DNA from 3 places in the Paenibacillus sp. JCM 9796 genome. Region 2 is predicted to be linked to each of the others. Evidence: riboswitches for the same ligand, from Rfam matches in the RefSeq annotation. Region 2 holds a riboswitch; each other region holds the start of a gene.
The links. Region 2 has a riboswitch for cobalamin ahead of ACZ439_RS07555 (ABC transporter substrate-binding protein). Riboswitches for the same ligand answer to the same signal wherever they lie in the genome.
Positions count from the first base shown of each region.

Region 1 (7,816 bases), 280 kb from region 2:
GTCAGCTTCGTCGTTTCCTTAAGCGCACCGGCCGGAACCTGGAGCTGAACCTCCGCTTTGGCGTCGGCAATGACGGTTTCGGTATCGGCAGCTGCCGCTTTTTGCACGTTCACCGTATTGGCCGCCAAGTCCTTCTTGAGCGTATCGGCGGCATTCGCCGTCATTTTCTTGTCTGCGTTCAAGACAATGGCCGGCTTCGCGATCTCATGGATCGGCTTCCGGTTGTTATACGGCATCTCCAGCTTCTGAACCACATCGGCAGCCGCCGGGACGGTCGGCGCCACCGGTACCCCGACAGCGCCCGTTCCTCCGGTACCCGCGCCGGCATTCAAATCCTTGCCGCCGTCCAGCGTATAACGCCACGCCACCGTATCGCCCGGCTTCAAGGACGTGGAATCCGCCCCTGTGCTCAGGTAGGTGCCGTTGACCGCGTACATCCAGCCGCTTAGCGGCCCCCGGTCGAATTCCCGCAGTCCGTCAATGCCTTGGACGTAAGCCGTCGAGCCCGAGCCGGACGATTGAACGCGGCCTGCGCCCAGGGCCCGGATCAGAATGGAATAAGGCGTGTCGCCGCTCTGCAAGGAAACCGAGGTCGAAGGCAGGATCGTCCCCATGCTGCTGTCCCCGGTTACGGACACATATACGACAGGATTGACGACAGGACCCGTTCCTCCGTCTGTTCCGCCCCCGGTTCTCGGTTGAATCGTCACCGGTTGCGAGGTATGTACCACTTTCGGCGCCTCACCGGTCACATAGCCCGATATATCGAGGGTATAGGTTCCTGCAGGCAATCCGGCGAATGTGGCGATGCCTTCACTGCTTGTTGTGGCGGTCAAGCTTCCGATCTTCACTTGAATGCCGGCTGCGGGAGAAGCCGGCTTATTGTCCGCGAGCGTCTTCTTCACCGTAACGGTGAACGATTCGTTAGCCTTAGGCTGTGCAGGATTCAAGGCAATCGAATCGACCAAATACGTCGACGAGTTCCACTCCGCGTCGAATCCGCTAATATAAACGACCGCCCGGTCCCCCGGCTGCAGCGTATATTGATCCGCGCCGACCATTCCCGGATTCCACTTGCCTTGGCGGTAGATCGCATAGAGCCAAGCCCCGGCATCAGCGCCGACGGATTGGATGTACGTTCCGAAGCTGGCGTGTTCAAGCTCGTAAGGAACCTGGTTGGCATCTAGAAGCCGCACAACGCTTTCCAGCAAATTCGGAGAACTCGCCTTCCCTTCGGCATAAGTGCCCGAAGCTCCTTCAATTTGAATCGCCGCCGTTCCGACCTGAATCGTCTTGGAATCCTTGACGATCTTCGGCGCAAGCCCGTCTTGATAGCCTGTTACAACCGCTTGATAGGTGCCGCCGGGCAAGCCGGACGGGAACAACGCGTATCCGTTTGCGTCCGTCTCCACCTTACGTCCGCCCAATTCTACATAAACGCTGGCGGCAACCGTGACGACCTCGTCCCTTGTAACGTCATAATCCCATACCGACCGATAGACCTGAACCGTTACTGCCTGGCCTTCAACCGGCATCGCCGGCTCCACCTTAATCGAATCCACCAATGCGGTACTTATGCCTGTATAGTACAAATAAATGTCATCGCCGTTACGCAGGGAGTAGTCAGCCATGCCCAGGTTATTCGTGCGGGCATAATCCCAGGAGCCCTGGCGTTTGACATTGTACCCCCACCAGGTGCTGTAGTCGCTTTTACCGGAAATTCCGTTGATCGTATGAATGAAATGGCCGTCGCTCTCTTGAAAAGGAACCCCCTGCGCATGCAGCACTTGAGCCACAGCCTCATAGGCAGTCCCCACTATGGCGGAGCCTTCGGCGATCGTACCGGCGGGGCCTTCCACATGAACCGTCACGCGAGCTGCGGCAGGCGCTCCGCCCCCTGTGGTCAGGATCGCCTCATACGATCCGCTGTCACCGTTGACAGCCGTATGGAAGGCCGCCAGCGCCACAAGCGATTGCACCGTGGCCCATCCGTCGGAAGAACCGCCGGCCACATGGGCAAATCCGCCGTCGCCTTGCCGGTAACCGAATAAATAGGTAAGCGGGTTGCCGTTCGCCTTCGCGAAGCCTGAACTGCGCGCGTCGAGTCCGGCAGCGGACAACGCGAGAATGACCTGTGCGGTGCTTTCCGCATTTTCCCCATACTCCGAAAATCCGCCGTTCGCTAATTGCTGCGAGGACAGCCATTGAATGCCGCGGTCCATCGCCGGCCGGACACCGGTGTGCGCGGTATGAGCGGCCAGGGCGTTCACAGCAGACGCTGTAATGTCGATGCTGCTCGGCCCTCCGGCCCCAAGCGGCCATCCGCCGTCCGCATTTTGCTGCGCGAGCAGCCATGCCACGATTTTATCGGGATTCCACTTCGCGGTTAACGGAATGTGATAAGCATCGCCGCTCAAGGCCAGCAGCGCATAAATCGCGCCGTTCGTTCCCTGGGCAGTCAGCACATCGCTGTTATAAATGCCCTCAATAAGGTTGTACGAACTCGACCCGGCCGCGATCTGCTCGGGGTTTCCTCCGGCCGACTTTACGCCTAACGCAATCCGGGCATAGTCCGTTACCTTGCTGTAACGTCCGCCGTTCTGCTGAAGCTGCTCGCGGACGGATGATAAATATGAGGCCGGCACCTGCTTCCCGGCTGCAGCCAGCGCATAAGCATCCCAATCGGAAAGCGCGCCTCCATTCGCATCCAGGATGTAGCCGGCCGCATCGTCTATAGCCTGAGGAACCGTGACAAGCCCTCTCCCCGCTCCATCCGCATACGCAGGCGCCAGCCCGCCAAGCATGGATATGAGCAAGCACCAGCTTAGCAGGACCATGCTTATCTTGTTGATCCATCTGTTACTCTTCATCTGTTGTCCTATTCCCCTCTCTTGAAACTGACCTTCCTTAAACTAAAAAAGCACCCCTTCTCTATGAAGGGATGCCGATACGCATGAACCTGCAGGCAATATTACGTTCCTGACGGATTGCCGTTCCCCCTTCTCCTAATTTCGCGTAGGCGACGGTGTTCTCGGGTTAGACAGATATCCTGACTTGCGGATCGAAGCCGGACTTCCGTCATCCCAACCGCCCCCCCTAAACCAACTGAAGGACAGTGACATCATGGAAGCCGCTCCCCGCTTACAGTGGCGCGACCGTGCCGGATTCTCACCGGACTTCCCTGTTCGCCGAACGCCGGCATGGCTAGCCTCCCGTTCGACATCTACCCGAGCAAATGATTCAATTATGTACAAAGAATAACACGATCCCCAAGCATCGTCCAACTATTTCTTGCGGGCCAACCGCCCGCGGTCCTGACGCGGGGCCTCATCCCGCCGTACGCTTCGATCCACTCGCTTACAGCGGGCGGCTTCAGGATTCCATCACAAACCGGCCGGTAATTTTCTGCAGATTTCCGGAAATGCTTTTGAGCAAATCCGCTTGCTGCGCAATAAGCTCGGTAGCCAAGTGATGCCGTTCTCCGCTGCTCGCCATCGCTTGGGCGGACGCAGTGAACTGTTGAGAAATATCCCGAATCGCCTGCATGCTGCTTTCCATCGAATGAAGCCCAAGCTGAATTTCACGCATCTCCGCAGAATGCGCGGACGCTTGCTCCGCAGTCAGGCGGCACTTGTCGGCCACAAGGCGAATCATATCGCTCAATTGGCCAATCCTTCGGATTCCCCGTTCTACGGCAAGCCGTTCCGCTTTCACCGCATCCGCGGCTTCTTTCGATTTCAGCGCCATATTGTGCGTCAGCCCGATCGCGCGTTCCGCTACCTCATTGGATGTAACGGCAAGCTTCCTCACTTCGCCGGCAACGACCCCGAATCCTCTGCCTTCTTCGCCGGCCCTCGCAGCCTCAATCGCGGCGTTCAGCGCGAGCAGGTTCGTCTGTTCGGCAATTTCACGCATGTACAAGATGAACTCTCTCATTTCTTGCAATTGCCGCTCCAGCTCTTCCATCGAGCTCACGCTCCGCTTGCTCGTTTCCTGCAGGTCATTCATGTCATTGCGCAATTCCAGCGTCTTCTCCAGCCCGGCATGCGACGATGTCCGGGCCTCCTCGGATATCTTGCCCGAAAGCTCCATGTCTTGACCGGCCCGGCTGACTCTGTCGTGAATCTGCTGCATCCGGCTGCCGTTAAGTTCGATGAGCTGCAGCTGGTCATTCGCTCCCGCGCTCACTTCCTGCATGCTCGCTACCAGCTGCTCAGCCGAAGACAGCAGCTGCCGAATTTCGTCGGCCTGCTCGGACCCGATCTTATTCACGGTGGAGGAAGCCTCCTTCATGTCGGACAAGATCGCTCTCATCCCTATCACAATTTTGTTGATCTCAAACGAAACTTGTCCGAGCTCATTGCGCCTGGAGCCTGCCGAAGCGGGCATCAGCTTGCCGGAAGAAATGGCTTTCATGCGGCCCATCCAGCTCTTCAAGCTTTGAAGTACCGTTCGATGAAAATACAAGCCCGTCCCGGCGAACGCCGCCAGCACAAGAAGGCCCGCCCCGGCGCGTTCCCCCCACGAATCGGCCAGCCCGAGGCCGCCTAAAGCGATCAGCAAGGGAATACTGTAAACGGTGTACCAGGTTGCCTGAAAAGATAAGGATTGCACGATCACACCCAGCCGCAAATTATAAGGCGAAGCTCCCGCCCCCGGAATGTTCACAGGAGTCGAAACATCCAATATAACCTCACCGGTGTTACGGTGATAAATTTGAGCTAACGGCTTGTCCGTTTGCGCAGCCGCCAAGCCAACGACATCGTTGAAGACCGTCCCCTCGCGCAGCCGGTTTGTGTGCAGAACGGATAGTCCGTGATGCTCGACAACCAGGAAGTATTCATCATTTTGAAGCAACTGGTCCAATAATACCCGAATATCCTCTGACCGTTCAGACCATGCGTGTCCTTCCAAGAGCTTGCCGATCTCTACAGCGGCGGATTGCACTTTGGCTATTGCGCGGTTTTCCAGTTGTTTAGGTATGTTCATGTCGAAAGCCCCCTTAGAATTAATGTAAGCGCTTTAATAAAACTTTACATGGATTTGATCTCTCTGTGATAGCTCTGTGCGTGAAGTGTTAAATTAAAAGCATGAAATGTTAAAAACCAGCAGTGAACGGCTTGTCTTCCGGGCTCGCTTACATGCTGCACCCGGCATGATCTTTCGAAAGAAAAAGAGGCCCGTCCTGACTCCTTTCACCCTACAATTGGAATAATAAGGTGTCCCCGGTTCATGCTCAGCTGCACGAAGGGCATAGCGTTATTTTTCATGTGGCCAATTTCCCTTATCTCAAGCTAGTTTTCATCACTTCCGTATTAAATTGAGTTATGGTGCGGGTATTCGTGTACACTATGCTTCCAAGACCTGTTCAAATCCAATATTATGACAAACTGTTGAAGGAATTATTTTACAGAAGGATTCCTTCTCCGAAGTGTCGAATCATGTAAATTTCGCAGTTTAAATCGCATTCAGGAGGGTACAAAATGAAAAAGAACTTCGCACTGCTACTTGCGGCCATGCTGGTCATGGTTGCGGTTCTAGGGGCTTGCGGCAAAAAAGAAGAAGCTCCCCAGGCGGCGGGCTCCGCACCAAAGGCGGAAGTCAAACCCGTCAAACTGGAGATCGGGATGCTGAAACTTACCAGCTCCGCTCCACTGTTTATCGCCATGGAAAAAGGCTTCTTCAAAGAAGAAGGAATCGAAGCGAGTCCACGGTGGTTTGAAGCGGCCCAGCCGATCGCCGTTGCTACCGCATCGGGAAGCGTGGACGTGGGCGCTACGGGAATTACCGCAAGTCTTTACAATATGATCGCCGGGGGCCAGAAGCTGCTCATCGTCGCGGATAAAGGAAGAGAGCAGAAAGGCTATTCCTCTTCCGCTTTACTGGTACACAAAGATTCTCCGGTAGCTTCCATCCAGGATTTGAAGGGCAAAAAGATCGGTATTACCCAAACCGGCTCTACGTTCCATTACATGGCCGGCCGTCTGCTGGAAAAGTACGGCCTGACACTGGCCGACGTAGAACTCGTGCCGCTCGGCAAAGTGAGCGCGATGATGGAAACACTGAAGAGCAAACAGGTGGACGCCGTGCTCCTCAACGAGCCTAATATTACAGCCGTTGTGAAGGAAGGCTATGGGAAAGTCATTGCGCAGGTGGGCGACGAAATCGAATACCAGACGTCCGGTCTCTTCTTCTCGCAGAAATTCGCGGACAATCGTGACGCAGCCGTTCGCTTCATGAAGGCGTACGTCAAAGCGTCCCGCTACTACTACGATGCGGTGCTCGTGCAAAAGGACGGCAAACCTCAACCGGGCGCTAACTATGACGAAGTCATCAGCATCATTGCCAAATACACCGATCAGCCTGCCGACAACATCAAGCTCGGTCTGCCTTACATGGACCGTGACGGAAAGCTCTTGGCCGAAGACATCAAAACTCAGGTCGAGTGGTACTTGAAAACTAAAATGATCGAACAAGCGGTGGACTACAAAACCATCGTCAATACGGAATTGCTTGACGAAGCATTGAAAACCGTAGGAAAGTGAGGACAGCATGAGAGTCGTCGTCGACGGAGTCACCAAAACGTTTCGGGACAAAAAAGGGCGGGACGTCACCGCCCTCAGCCAGATCGACTTCGCCATCGACCGGGAGGAATTCGTCGTCCTGGTCGGCCCTAGCGGCTGCGGGAAGTCAACGTTGCTGAACATCGTGGGGGGACTGCTGTCCCCCACCGATGGAAGCGTTTATTTCGAAGGACTGTCCGCGGAGCAGAACGATCCGCGTCTTGGGATCGTGTTTCAGGAGATTGCTCTGTTCCCCTGGCGTACGGTGTTCGAGAATGTGGTGTACGGCCTGGAAGAAATGGGGCTGGGCAAAAGCGAGCTGAAGGAAAAGGGCCAGTACTACCTCGACATGGTAGGGCTGACCGGCTTCGAGCAGGCCTATCCTAAGCAGCTCTCCGGCGGTATGAGGCAGCGCGCAGGCATTGCGAGGGCGCTTGCCATCGAACCGGATCTGCTGCTCATGGACGAGCCGTTCTCCGCTTTGGATGCGCAGACCCGCACCCTGATGCAGGAGGAGCTGCTCACCATCTGGAACCGCACGAGACTGAGCACGCTGTACGTCACCCATAATATCCAGGAAGCCGTTTATCTGGCCGACCGCGTGATCGTGCTTTCCCGTCATCCCGGACGAATCAAGGAAATCATTCGAATCGACATGCCGAAAACAGGCCGGGACGATGAGCAATACCGGATTCAATTCGACGATTACGTCAAACAAATTTGGAACCTGATCCGGCATGACGCCCAGGACGCGCTGAAGGAGGGTTAGTCAAGTGGGAGAAACGAGAAAACATATTAAAAACCGGGTGGCGTTTCTGGAGCAGAAGGTTCCCGGCTACGCCTCCGTGGCCGGGATTGCCGCGCTGCTCATAATTTGGGAAATTGTTTGCCGGTTGGAATGGGTCTCCCCTTTGTTCCTGCCTTCACCGACGGGAATCGTTGCGGCGGGCTGGGAACTGCTGACTCAAGGCGATTTGCTGCAAAACACGGGCGCCAGCCTGTACCGTATCGTGCTCGGCTACTTGCTTGGCGCGTCCATCGGCATTGTGATCGGACTGCTGCTCGGCTTTTCCCGCTGGGCGGAGGCGATGGGAACCCCCATCCTGTTCTCCCTGTATCCGATCCCGAAGATCGCCCTTCTGCCGCTGATCGTACTTTGGCTCGGCATCGGCGAGCTGCCGAAGGTGACCATTATCGCGCTCGGCGTCTTCTTCCCCGTCGTCATCAACACATTCTCGGGTGTGAAGAATGTC
Region 1 is NZ_AP043723.1:1,823,172-1,830,987, forward strand. It holds gene ACZ439_RS08840 (S-layer homology domain-containing protein) at 1-2,870, opposite strand, end outside; cobalamin riboswitch at 3,023-3,242, opposite strand; gene ACZ439_RS08845 (methyl-accepting chemotaxis protein) at 3,373-4,989, opposite strand; gene ACZ439_RS08850 (ABC transporter substrate-binding protein) at 5,484-6,545, shown strand; gene ACZ439_RS08855 (ABC transporter ATP-binding protein) at 6,553-7,332, shown strand; gene ACZ439_RS08860 (ABC transporter permease) at 7,337-7,816, shown strand, end outside.
Region 1: linked by a shared signal. The riboswitch ahead of ACZ439_RS08840 (S-layer homology domain-containing protein) and the one ahead of ACZ439_RS07555 (ABC transporter substrate-binding protein) in region 2 are both predicted to bind cobalamin.

Region 2 (7,816 bases):
CGGCCGCTTCGATAAGAGGGAAGGCGAGCACAGCGCCCGTTCCTTCGCCGAGCCGCATATCCATGCGCAATATCGGCGCAAGGCCGATTCGCTCCAGCAGGCGGGCATGCCCCTGCTCGTGCGACAGGTGCGAAGCGAGCATATACGACGTGCTGAGCGGGGCAAGCCGCGATGCGATCAGCGCAGCCGACGACGAGATGAAGCCGTCGATCACGACCGGGCAGCGATGCCGGGCGGCCCCGAGAATGACGCCGACAAGCCCGGCGATCTCCAGCCCGCCCACCTTCGCCAGCACGTCGATCGGATCGTCGGCATTCGGCCGATTCCGCTCGATCGCCCGGCGAATGACGTCCTGCTTATGCGCCAGCCGCACGTCGTCAATGCCGGTCCCGCGCCCTGTCGCTTGCACCGTGTCGGTCGCGCCGAGCACGGATAAAATCGCCGAGCTGGCCGTCGTGTTGCCGATGCCCATCTCGCCCGCCGCGAACAGCCGGTAACCGCGCGCGGCCAGCTCGCCGGTCAAGTCGAAGCCGGCGGCAATCGCCGCAATCGCTTCTTCACGCGTCATCGCCGGGCCCTGCGCCATGTTGGCCGTTCCTTTGCGCACCTTGCGCGAGACGAGCGACGGATGGCTCAAGTCGGCATTCACGCCGACGTCGACGCAAACGACATCGGCTCCGACCTGGCGTGCCAGCACGTTGACGGCCGCACCGCCGTTCAAGAAGTTCAATACCATCTGCGGCGTCACTTCCGACGGGAAGGCGCTCACGCCCTCCTCGCACACGCCGTGGTCGCCGGCCATCACAATGACCGCTTTACGCGACAAATCCGGGTACAACTGCCCCGTAATCCCGGCAAGCTGCTTCGCCATATCCTCAAGCCGGCCTAAGCTGCCCGGCGGCTTCGTCAGCCGATCCAGCCGCGCTGCGGCTTCCGCCCACTTGCCGTCATATATAGGCTCAATACCGGAAACGAAGTCCTTCCACCTGTCGTTATTCATCATGAACGCCCCCTGCCAATAAAATTTGCGGGACGCCCCGTTCGGGATGAGACACCACGAACGGCCGCGTACCGTATACCCTTTCGAGCAAATCCTCCTGCAGCACATCCCCCGCTCCGCCAATCCCGGCAATGACGCCTTCGTGCAGCAGCAGCAGCCGGTCACAATATTGCGCGGCCAAGTTCAGATCGTGAAGCACCGAGACGACCGTCATGCCGCACTCCTTCTGCCACAGGCGAATCCTATCCATCATCTCGAGCTGGAAGCCGATATCGAGGAACGTCGTCGGCTCGTCCAGCAGCAGCAGCTTCGGCTGCTGCGCCATCGCCTTGCCGAGCGCGACACGCTGGCGTTCTCCGCCGCTCAGCGCGTCGACCGGGCGTTCCCGCAGCGGCTCGAGCTTGAGCCAGCGAATGACGCGGTCGACCAAGGCGGCGGCGTCTTCCGCTTCATCACCGAACCAGTTCTGATACGGGTAACGGCCCATCTCCACCACTTCCTGCACCGTGAAGCCAACCGGCTGCAGCGCATCCTGCTGCAGCACCGCGACCTGCCGGGCCAGCGCTTTACGCGAGTACTCGCCGACCGGCTTGCCCGAAAGCTTCACCGTCCCGCCGTCTATCGGCTCGACGCCGGCCATAGCCTGCAGCAGCGTCGATTTGCCGCCGCCGTTCGGACCGAGAATGCCAAACCATTCCCCCGGCTCCACCTGAAAGTCGATGCCGTTCAGAACTGTCCGCGCGCCGTACCGCTTCACCACCCGTTCCATCGCAACCTCGATCATGGCAAGTCCCCCTTCGCCGCATTCGCCAATCTCCGCCTAACCGCCGTCCAGCCTCCTCCTTCGTTTCCTAGCGTCCCCTTACCGTTTCCCTGCTGCGCTCACACCGCTTGGTCCCGAATGATGCGCTTTCGTCGTCGCAACAAATAAGCGAAGAACGGCGCGCCCATGAATGCGGTCACCACGCCTAGCGGAATCTCCGTCGGACTAAGCAGCGTGCGCGCAAGCGTATCCGCGAGCAGCACGTAGATGGCGCCGCCTATCACCGATAACGGCAGCAGCAGGCGGTAATCCGGCCCGGCGATCAGCCGCAGCAAGTGCGGCACGAGCAGTCCGACGAACGCGATCACGCCGGAGACGGATACGGCCGCCGCCGTAATTAATGTGGAAGCGATCAATACGATCAGCTTGGTGCGCTCGATGTTGACGCCTAAGTATGCCGCTTGCCGCTCGCCTAGCGCGAATACGTTCATGGCCCGGCCGTAACCGGTCAGCACCGCTACGCCAATTACCAGGTAAGGCAGCAATATCAACGTATACGACCAACCGCGAAGCGCCAAGCTGCCCATCAGCCAGAATATAATTTCATTGATGACCTGCTTCGACATCGAGACCATCAGCGAGACTAGGGCCGACAAAAACGCCTGCATCACCACACCCGATAAAATCACCGTTTCGATCCGCAGCTTGCCGTCCGCTCTCGCCAGCATCAGCACGACCGCAAGCGTTAGCGTTCCTGTACCGAAGGCGACCGCCGGAACGCTCCATTCGCCGAATACATACTGCAAGCCGAATAAGATAAGAAAGGAAGCGCCGACCGACGCGCCCGAGGAAACGCCGAGCGTGTACGGATCGGCCAGCGGATTGCGCAGCACCCCTTGGAAAGCGGCGCCAGCCAGTCCCAAGGCCGCTCCGACGAGCATCCCGAGCACGACGCGAGGCAGCCTGACCTTCCACACGATTTGCTCCGAAGACGTTTGCCAATCTACCGTTAAGCGCCCCTCCATGCCAGGCAGGTGATGCAGCAATATTTTCCAGACGTGCACGAAAGGCACCTGCACCGAGCCGACCGATAATGAGACGGTTGCGGCTAACAGAAGCAAGACAAGGCAAGGTCCGCCCCATAGCATCAGCTTCCGCTTCATTAGTTCACCAGTTCCGGATAAATTCCTTTGGCGATTTCCTTCAAGCCTTCCGTAATTCGCGGACCCGGACGGCTTGTCGTATCTTTATCGATGCCGGCCAGCTTGTTTCCTTTCACCGCTTCGAGCTGATCCCAGCCGCTGCGCTCGCGAATGATTTGGTCGAGCGATTTTTTCGACTTGTCGTCGATCAAATTTTTCGGATACAAAATGACCTGCGGGTTTGCGGCGATGACTTTCTCTTCGCTCAGCTTGACGTACCCTTTCTCCGATGCGTATACGTTGATCCCGCCTGCCGTCTCGATCAGTTCGCTCAAAAACTCGCCCGAACCGACGGTATAGCCCGGGGAAAATTCGATGAACACTTTTTTCCTCTGCTCCGGCTTTACTGATTTTACAGCGTCGACCACGCTTTGCCGATCCGCTTTCATTTGCTCGACGAGCTTCCGGGCTTCTTCTTGGCGATCGAAAATTTCGCCCATTCTCTCAATGTTCGCCAGGACGTCGTCCATCGTTTTCGGCTGTACCTGATACAGATTGATCTTCAGCTCGCGCAGCTTGTCCACCGTCGGCGCTTTCATGGAAACGCCGGTCAGAACAAAATCGGCGCCCGCTCCGATCAGCGCTTCTTCGTTCGGCTTCGTGATGCTGCCGAGCTTCGGCTTCGTCGCAGCTTCCGCCGGGTAATCGCAATAATCCGAGACGCCGACGATTTTACTCCCGAGTCCGAGCGCAAACAAGATCTCCGTTTCGCTCGGTGACGTCGAAGCGATCCGCTCCGGCGCTTTCTCAAACACGAATTCCTTGCCTGTCGCATCCTGCACCTTCAGCGGGTATGTCGTCCGCTTCGCTTGCTCCGTTCCTTCCTGCTGGCTGCTCTGCGCTTTCGGCGGGTCGACGAGCTGACCTTGGTTCGGCGCGGTCGCCTTACTGCCGCAAGCAGCCAATGCGGCCGCAAGCGCTAAGCTGACGACGGCCGTCGTCAGCTTTCGCAAGTATCGTTTTGTGCTGGTATTCATCATCTTTTCTCTCCTTCATTCATCATTGGCTAGAACGTTCCCTTGACTGAACATACAAAAAAACCTCCGCCTGCGGACGCGAATCCGGAGCAGAGGGCATGTTTCAGACCCGGTCCCGGGTCGTAAAGACCTGGGGCCGGAGCAAACCGCCGCTGCGCTCCTTTTCCGCGAAAGGAACAAGCGTATGAAGTTCGGGCAGGTTTCCTGGCTTCCGGGCTCCTTTCGGCGCTTTCTCGCCTTCCCAACCGGCAATTGCCGGCAAGTGGCTATCAGAGAGAGCTTATCGCCCGGTTACAGTGGCGGGACCGCGCCGGAATCGCACCGGCTTCCCTTTTAACCTGCGAACCAGCGGCTTTCGCCGCCCGCAGGCACCCGAACCTTTATTTAGAACAACGCCGCTTATTGCCCAATCGTTCAGGACAACGGCTATTTTTGCGCAATGTGCTTCATCACTTGCTTCGCTTTTTCAATATCCGGCGCATTTTGCGGAATGAACGCGTACAAGTCTTGGCCGCTCAGGCCCAGATCGGCGAACCATGTCGTCTTCTCGACCGAGATGCCGAATAAGTGCTTTTCGAGCTTGCCGTCCGGATTCCCGTCCACCGGCAGTTCCAGCACTCCGTCCGGGAAGTCTTCCGCCTTCGCCAATTCGTCGAGCGGCACGTATCCACCCTGCTTACCCAAGCCCCGGAATTGATCGCCGGGAAGGATGAGAATTCCGTTACCGGCCGCCGCAACCTCAATGATCATCTTCTCGAGCGAAAACATCGGGGAGACCGCGACAGCCACCGTTGGGGCTTCTCCCACTTTAGACACAAGGGCCGCTTCAAGCTTCTCCGCCGCACCGCCCGGCATGCTTGTCGATGACATGATAAAAATCGGCACGTCCGCTTTCGTTCCTCCGCCGCCGCATCCGGCCAGAAGCATAAGGACCAACGCGATGACCAGCCAGCTTCCTTTCCTCAAATCCTTTTCCTCCCATTTGCCGCGTTGCGTCAAAACATTCATCTGCTAGGTCTCTATCGACCTATCTTACCATACCCGAAAGGCTTGTATCAAAATATAAGGAATAACGAAAAGAAGCCGTTCAGGAACGGCTTCCACGATGACGATTCATATATTCATTAATTTTAATGTCCAGTTCCATACTAATCTCGACGACTCGAGGGGAAGTTAACGTATTCCCGCTTTGGACTAACGATTCCAGCTCTTGTCGCAGACGGTAAATTTCATCTTCTAAAGACGTTGCGGATGAGTTTGTTTTCCGTTTACCAAAAATCCACTTGGCATTGCGATCGTTCTCTTGAATCCATACGACGTTCAAATACTGCCGAAGCCGATATTCCGGAAATGCCATCGTTCATCCCTCCCGTTCCCGATCTTTAGACCTATGGATAACAGCTTCATAAAGGATTTATCTATGAAACTTCCATACATCTAACATACCAGTTTTGGAGAAACTTGAAAATGACTATTTTTGTCGAACCTACAACTTTTTCATGAAATTTCCTATTCGATCGATCGCTTCCGTCAATTGACTGACCGAATAGGCGTAGGAACAGCGTAAAAAACCTTCGCCGCCCAGTCCGAACGCAGATCCGGGCACCGCCGCGACCTTCCCCTCGAATAAAAGGCGCTGCGCAAATTCCTCCGAGGTAAGGCCGGTCGCTTGAATCGAAGGAAACGCATAAAACGCTCCTTGCGGCTCATGGCACGGCAAACCGATCTGGCTGAAACCATGCACAACTAACCGCCTGCGCTGATTGTACGACTCCACCATCCGGTCCTTCTCCTCCAGCCCGTGCCGAAGCGCTTCGATGGCCGCCACTTGGCCCATTGACGGCGCGCACATGACGGTGTATTGATGGATTTTCAGCATGGCCGCAATCAAATCGCGGTGTCCGCAAGCATACCCCATCCGCCATCCGGTCATGGCGAAAGCCTTGGAGAACCCGCTAACCAGAATCGTCCGGTCGCGCATGCCGGGTATGGAGGCGAAGCTGACGTGCTTTTTCTCATACGTCAGCTCGGCGTATATTTCGTCCGAGATGACGATAAGATCGTGCTCCTCGACGATTTTGGCGATAGGCAGCCAATCCTCATAGGTCATGATGCCTCCCGTCGGATTGCTGGGGTAGCACAAAATCAGCACTTTAGAGCGAGGCGTGATGGCCGCTTTCAATGCTTCAGGCGTCAGCTTGAACTGATCTTTGGCGAACGTCTCGATCCCTACGGGAATGCCGCCGCCGATTTTCGTAATCGGGCTATACGAAATATAACAAGGCTCCGGGATCAGAATCTCGTCGCCCGGCGTAACCAACACGCGAAGCGCCAGGTCGATCGCTTCGCTGCCGCCGACCGTAACGAGCACCTCGTCCGTCGGTTCGTAAGGGACCTGGAACGAATCGTACAAGTATTCGGCGATAGCTTCGCGCAGCTCCGGCAAGCCGGAATTCGGCGTATATTTGGTGTTTCCCCTCTCCAGCGCATAGACGCATGCTTCTCTGACGTGCCAAGGCGTGCTAAAGTCCGGTTCGCCGACGCCAAGGGAGATGATATCTTTACTGCCGACAGTCAGATCGAAAAACTTGCGGATCCCCGAAGGCGGAATTTCGCGTACAAGCGGAGCAATATAGCTCGACATCGATTTCTTGGTTTGACTTTGACTTTGTTGTTCTATCATCGTTCACGACGTCCTTTACGGTGAGATTAGCAGACGGCTGTCGTCCTGATGATCCTCGAACGAAATCCCGTCCTGTTTATACTTTTTCAAAATAAAATGCGTCTTCGTCGACAGCACGCGATCGATCGGGGACAACTTGTTCGATACGAACGACGCGACTTCCTTGAGCGTCTTGCCTTCAATTTCAACAAGCAAATCGTACGCTCCCGACATCAAGTAAACCGACTTCACTTCCGGATATAAGTTAATACGCTCCGCTATGGCATCGAAACCGCGGCCGCGTTCAGGTGTAATCTGCACTTCGATTAAAGCGGTGACTTTCTCGCTATCCACTTTGGCCCAATTCACGACCGTCGCGTATTTTACGATAACGTTCGCTTCCTCGAGCTCGCGGATCGCCTCCGCCACTTCCGCCTCCGGTGCCGCAAGCATAGTCGCGATCAGGGCTGGTGTGCGGCGAGCGTCTTCCTTCAGCAGCTCAATGATTTTCATTTTGAATTGTTCCATGGACTCATCCTCCTGTTTAAACAAGAAACTATTTCTTCATATTACACCTATCGCACCCGCTTGGCAAAGCAAAAATAGGTGATTCCTCTTCGAGGTTCCGGGCGCAAAAAAAAGGCGTTCAGCTTCATTCCGCTGGACACCTGATATGGGCACTGGTAGGATTGGCGGGCTTGGCCGCTATGAATGAACGGACGACTTCGACGATGCAACGGGCAGCAGCTTACGCATATACATTTCAATCTCCCGGTTACGGTACTCCGGCAATATGGAAAATTCCATCTGCGAAGCGGCGTTATTGTCCGACAGCCGGCCGAGGCCAACTAATCGTTCTTGATCATAAGCGGCGATAATACGCCCGCTTTGACATATCGTTTCATATTCGAAGACCGGAAAGCCGTCGGCTTCTCCCGCCATAGAGTCGATCCATTGACGAAATTGCGCTTCACCCGGAAGCTCGTTATGCAGCGCGATTTTCATTTCGCGATTCTCCTCCCCTGATTCAGGACCGTAACATCCACCTGCTTTATATTTATTATTATACACATTATTGAATAAATATGCAAACCCTCTGAATGAAAAATACCCGGCTTCTTAGCCGAGTATCTTTGTATTCGTTTAAAAAATATCCATGCTTAAATAGCGTTCGCCCGTATCGGGAGCTATGCATAACACCCGTTTGCCGGC
Region 2 is NZ_AP043723.1:1,542,128-1,549,943, forward strand. It holds gene cobT (nicotinate-nucleotide--dimethylbenzimidazole phosphoribosyltransferase) at 1-1,000, opposite strand, end outside; gene ACZ439_RS07545 (ABC transporter ATP-binding protein) at 993-1,784, opposite strand; gene ACZ439_RS07550 (FecCD family ABC transporter permease) at 1,883-2,926, opposite strand; gene ACZ439_RS07555 (ABC transporter substrate-binding protein) at 2,926-3,942, opposite strand; cobalamin riboswitch at 4,120-4,333, opposite strand; gene ACZ439_RS07560 (hypothetical protein) at 4,369-4,908, opposite strand; gene ACZ439_RS07565 (aspartyl-phosphate phosphatase Spo0E family protein) at 5,030-5,299, opposite strand; gene ACZ439_RS07570 (aminotransferase class I/II-fold pyridoxal phosphate-dependent enzyme) at 5,429-6,625, opposite strand; gene ACZ439_RS07575 (Lrp/AsnC family transcriptional regulator) at 6,641-7,132, opposite strand; gene ACZ439_RS07580 (hypothetical protein) at 7,310-7,609, opposite strand; gene cysK (cysteine synthase A) at 7,748-7,816, opposite strand, start outside.

Region 3 (7,816 bases), 2.0 Mb from region 2:
AGCATCCGCTCGCCCAATGCCCCAGCCTCCATCTTTACGACCTGAAGAACGAACCGCTGCTGATCAGCGAGAGGGAATCCAATTCCTCCTATATGATCCATAATTTGTTTCGGGAGCACGGCCTGCCGATCCGCATCTCCATGGAATTGAACCATTTCGATGCGGTGAAACGGATGGTGATGGCCGGTAACGGCATCGCCTTTCTGCCTTCCATCGTCGTGGATCAAGATGTCGAAGCAGGCAAGCTCGTGGTGCTGCCGCTTCATCTGAACCGCCCGATCAGACGGGAAATCAGCCTGATTTTCCGAAAAACGAGGATCGAGCATCAGGCGCTCGTCGAGCTGATGCGGCAATTCATGCTGTGGCCGGTCGAATTGCACACGAACGCTTGAGTTACTTTACTCAAACATGGTATGATGAATCTGCCGAACTACTTACATAATTTCACATACTTCCGGTTAATTTGTGTAAACGGTTACAGAAGGAGAGATGTTCATGGCAGGAAATCGCGCAGTTGTTTACGTTGGACCAGGAGAAGTGGAGGTTCGGGATATCAGTTATCCCGAATTGATTTTGCGGGACGGACCGGGTGTCAACCCGTTGAACGTCGGCAGGAAATGTGAGCATGGCGTCATTCTGAAGGTGATCACGACTAATATTTGCGGCAGTGACCAGCATATGGTGAGAGGCCGTACAACCGCTCCAAGCGGCTTGGTATTAGGGCATGAGATTACCGGAGAAGTCATCGAAGTCGGACGCGATGTCGAGTTTATTAAGAAGGGCGATCTTGTTTCCGTCCCCTTTAATATTGCTTGCGGCCGGTGCCGGAACTGCAAAGAACGCAACACGAATGTATGCTCGAATGTGAATCCGGACCGTCCGGGCTCGGCCTACGGCTACGTGGATATGGGAGGCTGGGTCGGCGGCCAGTCGGAGTACGTCATGGTTCCTTACGCGGACTTCCAACTGCTTAAATTTCCGGACAAAGACCGTGCTATGGAAAAAATTCTCGATTTGACCATGCTGTCGGATATATTCCCGACGGGATATCATGGCGCAGTAAGCGCCGGTGTCAAGCCGGGATCTACCGTTTATGTCGCGGGTGCCGGTCCGGTCGGTTTGGCTGCGGCCCACTCCGCCCAGCTGCTTGGCGCAGCTGTTGTCATCGTAGGCGACCTGAACAGCGAAAGATTAGCGCAGGCCAAGAGCTTTGGGTGCGAAACGGTTAATTTGCGCGAGCATGCGAACCTGGCTGAGCAAATTGACCAAATTCTAGGGGAGCCTGAAGTGGATTGCGCGATCGACTGCGTAGGATTCGAAGCGCACGGCCATGGCCACGCGCATGGCGAAGCGCCTGCTACCGTATTAAATTCGATTATGGAGGTTACACGTGCGGGGGGAAGGCTTGGCATTCCCGGACTCTATGTAACCGGTGACCCGGGCGCTGTCGATGAAGATGCCAAAATCGGGACCTTAAAAATCCGATTCGGCTTGGGCTGGGCCAAATCCCATACGTTTGTAACCGGACAAACGCCGGTCATGCAGTATCACCGGGAATTGATGACGTCCATCCTGAGCGGAAAAGCCCAAATCGCCAAAGCGGTCAACGCTACTTTGATCTCGCTCGACCAAGCGCCTGCCGCTTATTCGGAATTCGATAAAGGCGCTTCCAAAAAGTTTGTAATTGACCCTCATCTTTCCGTAAAACGATAATAGACCTGCATGCAGGTGCGAAAGAGGATGCCAACGGCAACAGCGGCATCCTCTTTTTTGTATGGCGGCACTCGCTCGCTGCTTCAATTTCCTTCCAAGGCTTTTTCCGCAACCCGATGATCGATGCCTTCTCTTAATATTTTGGCCGAAAGCACGCCGATGACCAGGGACCAGACGGGCGCAGCAATCCCAAGAAAGGTCACGTTGGACACAGCGATCGCAAACGCAAACACGGTGGAATAGCGGTAGGTGGATTCCGAAAAAGCGGATTGCAGGCTGTTCATCAACACCCCGATCAACGTAAATCCCGCGATAATGGTAATAAAAGAAAGCGGCAGCACCTCAATAAAAGAAACGGCCCACCACGCGAACAGGCCAAACACAAGCACCAGGCTTCCTGAAACGACACCCGCCCAGTAACGTTTGTGTTTGGGGCCCGATTCGTCCTGGCTGCAGATGGCGCTCATCATCCCTCCAACGGTGGCAGCATGTCCGCCGAATAAACCGACGAAGGAAGTGGCCAAGCCCGAAATGACCAAGATCCGGTTGACGGGCAGCTCGAAGCCATTTTTTCGGAGCGCGGCAAGGGCTACGGCAATATCGTTGCTTAGAATCAGTACGGCGACCGGTATCGTGATCGAGATGAAAGCATGCGCGGTAAAGGTAGGCATTACGGTTTGCGGCCATGCGAATACCGCTTCTTTCATCGGCGGCAAGGAGCCGCTGACCGCAAGTCCTATGATGCCGAAAACCAGTACCCCGATGATCGGCGGGATTTTCTTGGATATTTTCGGCATGATCAAAAATCCGAATACGGCTAACCCGCCAATAAGCGGAGCTTGCTTGAGGGCGGGAACCATTTTGACGATATAGTTCAGGACCAATCCCGCCAGCATGGCGTCCAGCATCGGTTTCGGAATGTAACGGAGCCACTTGTCGAACAGGCCGGACAACCCGACCAGCGCAACGACGACTCCCGCCAATATGTAGCTCCCTGCCAGTTCGGATAAGGAGAACCCGGAAACAGCCGTGCTTAAAAAGGCTATCGCTGTAATGGAATGGCAGCCGGCGATTGGAATTTTGTACATCAGCGCCAAAGCAAGATTCAATAGGCCGCCGATAATGTAAACGGCACAAATCCAGGAAATGAGCACAGGCCTGCTGAAGCCTGCGGCGTTCGCCGTATCAATCACAAGAATGAGGCCCCCTGTATAAGCCATTAGAGCGGATATGATACCGCTGGATACGTTCTGCGTGTTCAAATGTGGCACCTCCAGCTTCATCTAATTCTTTTATTATAATCCTACCTGTCAAGCCCCCGCATTTCATGCATGGCAAGAGTTCAATTTTCCGTAATAATAATAGCCCGTTCGAGTCATAGGAATCTCTGGGGGAATAAGTAAAATTAAAAATGTGCCATGGAAAGGAACGAGGCCCGTTCCCGTCTCGTAACAAGTAAGTAGGGACGCGGTCCATCTAAGGAATGGCGAAGGAGGAGGGAGCGAACGTGCAGTTTGAGATTTGCAAGCTGGGGAACAGCAGCCTGCCCGGTGTACCGGAAGCAAGAACAGGCGGAAGCGGGACAACGTTGGACAAGTTTGTAGCGAATACGGTCAATCGGCAGCTTGCTCCAGGAGATCTGCTGCCCCTGAGCCCGTACAAGCAGCATACGGCCGTAAACCTGTCTTTATCGTTTCATCCGACGGGTTGTCCGATGTCGTGAACATCGGCTTCCCGAATGAATAGAGCGGCCGCTTTACCGACGATAATCGGAAAGCGGCCGTTGTGTTGTTGTGTGGCGGATATGTTTCCTGCGAGTCGTTAAGCCCGCTGGAGCATGTATCAGACCGGCTTCAAGCTTTGTTCCCGGTACTGTTTGGCGGCAGCGACCATATTCCGGAGGGCTGCGATCGTTTCGTCAACGCCTCTCGTCTTGAGTCCGCAGTCCGGATTGATCCAGAACAATTCGGGGTCCAGCACGGCAAGCGCGCGGTCGATCATTCGCACCATCTCATCCACGGAAGGCACTCTCGGACTGTGAATGTCGTACACGCCAAGACCGATGCCGTGATCGTAGGTGTGCTCCTCGAAGCTGTGCATCAATTCGCCGTGGCTGCGGGACGTCTCGATGGAGATGACGTCCGCATCCAGGGCACGGATCGAATCGATAATATCGTGAAACTCGCAGTAGCACATATGCGTATGGATTTGCGTCGTATCCTTGACCGTCGATGTAGCCAGCCGGAAGGCAAGCACCGACCACTCCAGATACTTCTGCCAATCTTCCCGCTTCAGCGGCAGCCCCTCGCGAAGTGCAGGCTCGTCCATCTGGATCATTTCCACACCGGCGCGTTCGAGCGCTTCCACTTCGCGGCGAAGCGCCAAAGCGATCTGATAGGCCACCGTCTCCCGCGGGATATCGTCCCGGACGAAGGACCAGTTCAGAATGGTAATCGGGCCCGTCAGCATGCCTTTGACCGGTTTAGCGGTCAAGCTCTGCGCATAGACGGTTTCATCGACCGTCATCGGCTTTGTGAATTCCACGTCGCCGTATATGACAGGCGGCTTCACGCAGCGGGAGCCATAGGACTGTACCCAGCCGTTCGACGTGAACGCAAAACCGTCCAGTTTCTCGCCGAAAAATTCCACCATATCCGTCCGTTCAAATTCACCGTGAACGAGCACATCCAGATCCAATTCCTCCTGCAAAGCGATCCAGGTCCGAATTTGTTCCCGGATAAAGGCTTCATACTGCTCCTGGCTCCATTCGCCGCTTCTCCAATGTTTCCGGGCCTGTCTCACTTCGAGCGTCTGCGAGAAGCTGCCGATCGTAGTCGTGGGCAGGAACGGCAAGTTCCACTTGCTCTGCTGAACGGCACGCCGCTCCGCAAAGGGCCGGCTTCGCTCGGACGGCTGGAGGGCGATCCGGCTCGTTTCGGACTGCACCCGTTCGTTGTTTCGGGAAGGGGAGGCGTTGAGCTCCTGAACCGCTTGACGGCTTTGTTCCAGCTCGGCTGCGATTGCCGCGGGACCTTCGTTCACGGCTCGGGTCAATAGTACGAGCTCCTCGAGCTTCTCGTTTGCGAACGCAAGTGCGTTCCGCAGCGTAGGCTCCAGCTTCGTTTCATGTGCGGCCGTGACCGGAACATGAAGCAGGCTGCAGCTTGGCTGGATCATCATTCTCTCATACGGGACGATCGGGGACAACGTGTGGAGCAGCCGGAGCCGCGCGTCCAGATCGGAACGCCAAATGCCTCGTCCGTCGATCAAGCCGACGCCAAGCGTCTTATCTGCAGGAAATCCATATTGCAGCAAATGCTCGCTGTTTTTGTCCAGCCCGTGAGCGAAGTCGAGGCCAATGCCTTGCACCGGCAGCGCAGCGATGTGTTCATACAGATCGACGGCGTCGAAGTACGTTTGCAGCATCAGCTTAAGACGTGGGGCCGCTTCGTGCAGCTTCTTGTAAACGAATGCGACCCGCTCCATATCGGCTTCCGTTAATGAGGTCGCAAGAATCGGCTCATCGATCTGCACCCATTGCGCGCCTTCCTGCTCAAGCTCGCTCAATATGCGGGCATACAAAGGCACGAACCGCTCCAGCAGCTTATCGAAGTGCTCGGTCTTGTAGCCCTTGGACAGCTTCAGGAACGTGTATGGCCCGATCAGGACGGGCTTGCCTTCAATGCCGAGACGGAGTTTGGCTTCCCGGTAGGCCAGGAGCGGTTTGTTCACGGTCAGCTGCGGCTCGGCGCCGTTCAGCTCCGGCACAATGTAGTGGTAGTTGGTGTTAAACCATTTGGTCATCTCGCAGGCCGGGGCGCCCTCGCTGCCGCGGGCCATCGCGAAATAGGCGCTCAGCGGCACTTCGCCGCCTTCGTAACCGAAGCGGCCGGGCACGAGCCCGAACATCGCTGCCGTATCCAGCATGTGGTCGTAGAAGGTGAAATCGTTGACAGGGATCAAGTCGATGCCGCTCGCCTGCTGGGTGCGAAGATGGTTGAGCCGTATTTCTTCCATGCGGCTGACCAGCTCCGTCTCCTGCAGCTTTCCGGCCCAGTAGGCCTCAAGCGCTTTTTTCCATTCGCGCCCGCCGCCGATTCGCGGATATCCCAGGTTGCTGCTTAATGCTCGGTTCATAGGTATTCCTCCAGTTCATTTGTTTTCATAAGCGGTGCTTTCCCATGCAAAAAAGGCATCTTTACCCAGTAAAAGTCAAGGGTAAAGATGCCTCCCGATTGTTTGTACGGCGGCTGCCATCTTTAACACCTCCCTATCTCCCGTAGGTAAAAGCAGTGCTGTCAAAATAGGCAGGTCTCCTGGCTCCAGAATCATCGTCTTACGTCGGCCTTCCCAATCCGAAGGATTAGTGGCGCCGGGTGACGTTCGACTCCTCTGTTACAGTGGCGGGACCGCGTCGGCATTTCACCGAACTTCCCTTTTAAGCTCCGCCCGGCATAACGACCGGTCCGGAGCACCTATTTCCACATGATTCAATTATCGAATACCGAGTAATAGTACAATATTTCTTAGGTTTATTCAAACCTTTTTTACGAACAAGCGGAGAAGAGGCAGAGCAGCGGTTGTTGTAACACAAAGTTTAAAAATAATAGCACAATTGTAGTGACAGAAATTGGTTTCATGTGCTACGCTATGCAAGTGCTACTATACACCTGAATCGTGCTACTGCACACGTTAACAACTTAATTCGAAGGAGTGTTTGAGTTTGAAAATGTGTTTACGATGGACGCTAATGATGCTGTTAGTGGCAGCGCTTTGCATCAGCGGCTGCACCCGGGCCAAGACCGAGCAGGCGGCCGCCCCGAAGGAGGAGCTTGTTCTTGCGATAGGCGGCGAGCCGGAGGGAGGCTTCGATCCGACAACGGGATGGGGGCGCTACGGATCTCCATTGTTTCAAAGCACGCTGCTCAAGCGCGACAGCAGCTTGAATATCGTCAACGATCTTGCAACGGGCTATGAGGTCAGCGGGGACGGTCTGGACTGGACGGTGAAGCTGCGGAAGGATGTCAAATTTTCCGACGGGCATCCGTTAACGGCCGCCGACGTTCAGTATACGTTCCAAACCGCAGCCGCAAGCGGCTCTGCCATCGATTTAAGCAATGTCAAGGATGTGGCGGCGGCGGACGAGCATACGGTCAAGTTTTCATTGAAGGAACCGCAATCGACCTTCGCCCAGATGCTTGTGAGCACAGGTATCGTTCCGAAGCATGCGCACGGCAGCGATTATGCCAAAAAACCGGTCGGCTCCGGCCCTTATAAGCTGGTGCAATGGGATCAAGGGCAGCAGCTGATCGTCGAGCCGAATCCCGAATATTACGGGACGAAGCCCTACTTCAAGAAAATCACATTCCTGTTTCTTGCCGAGGATGCGGCTTTCGCCGCCGCCAAAGCCGGAACGGTCGATATGGCGGCCATCCCTGCGGCGTTCAGCAAACAGCAGGTGAGCGGCATGCAGCTTCAAGCTATACATACGGTGGACAACCGCGGAATCATGTTTCCCTATGTAAAATCGGGCGGCCAAACGAAAGAAGGATATCCGGTCGGCAACGATGTCACCGCGGAATTGTCGATCCGCAAGGCGATCAATCTGGCGCTGGACCGCAAGGCGCTGGTTCAAGGCGTCTTGGAGGGACACGGCACGCCCGCGTATACGATTAATGACGGGCTGCCCTGGTTTAATGCCGAGGCCGTCATTCAAGACGGCGATATGAATGCGGCGAAGCAGCTGCTTGCGGACGACGGATGGAAGGATACGAACGGCGACGGCATCGTGGAGAAAGGCGCTCTGAAGGCCGAGTTTACCCTCATCTACCCGTCAAGCGACGTCACCCGCCAGTCTCTTGCACTCGCCGCAGCCGATTCGCTCAAGCCGCTTGGCATTCAAGTCAAGGTGGAAGGGAAAAGCTGGGATGACATTGGCAAGCAAATGCATGCGAATGCGGTTCTCTTCGGCTGGGGAAGCCACGATCCGGTGGAAATGTACAATGTGTACAGCAGCAAGTTCAGCGGCGTCGATTATTACAATCCCGGATTTTACCACAATCCGGCCGTTGAGGCTTACATGAGTCAGGCTTTGAAGGCGATC
Region 3 is NZ_AP043723.1:5,244,033-5,251,848, forward strand. It holds gene ACZ439_RS25265 (LysR family transcriptional regulator) at 1-392, shown strand, start outside; gene fdhA (formaldehyde dehydrogenase, glutathione-independent) at 496-1,713, shown strand; gene ACZ439_RS25275 (benzoate/H(+) symporter BenE family transporter) at 1,797-2,975, opposite strand; gene ACZ439_RS25280 (hypothetical protein) at 3,221-3,436, shown strand; gene metE (5-methyltetrahydropteroyltriglutamate--homocysteine S-methyltransferase) at 3,556-5,850, opposite strand; cobalamin riboswitch at 6,003-6,207, opposite strand; gene ACZ439_RS25290 (ABC transporter substrate-binding protein) at 6,443-7,816, shown strand, end outside.
Region 3: linked by a shared signal. The riboswitch ahead of metE (5-methyltetrahydropteroyltriglutamate--homocysteine S-methyltransferase) and the one ahead of ACZ439_RS07555 (ABC transporter substrate-binding protein) in region 2 are both predicted to bind cobalamin.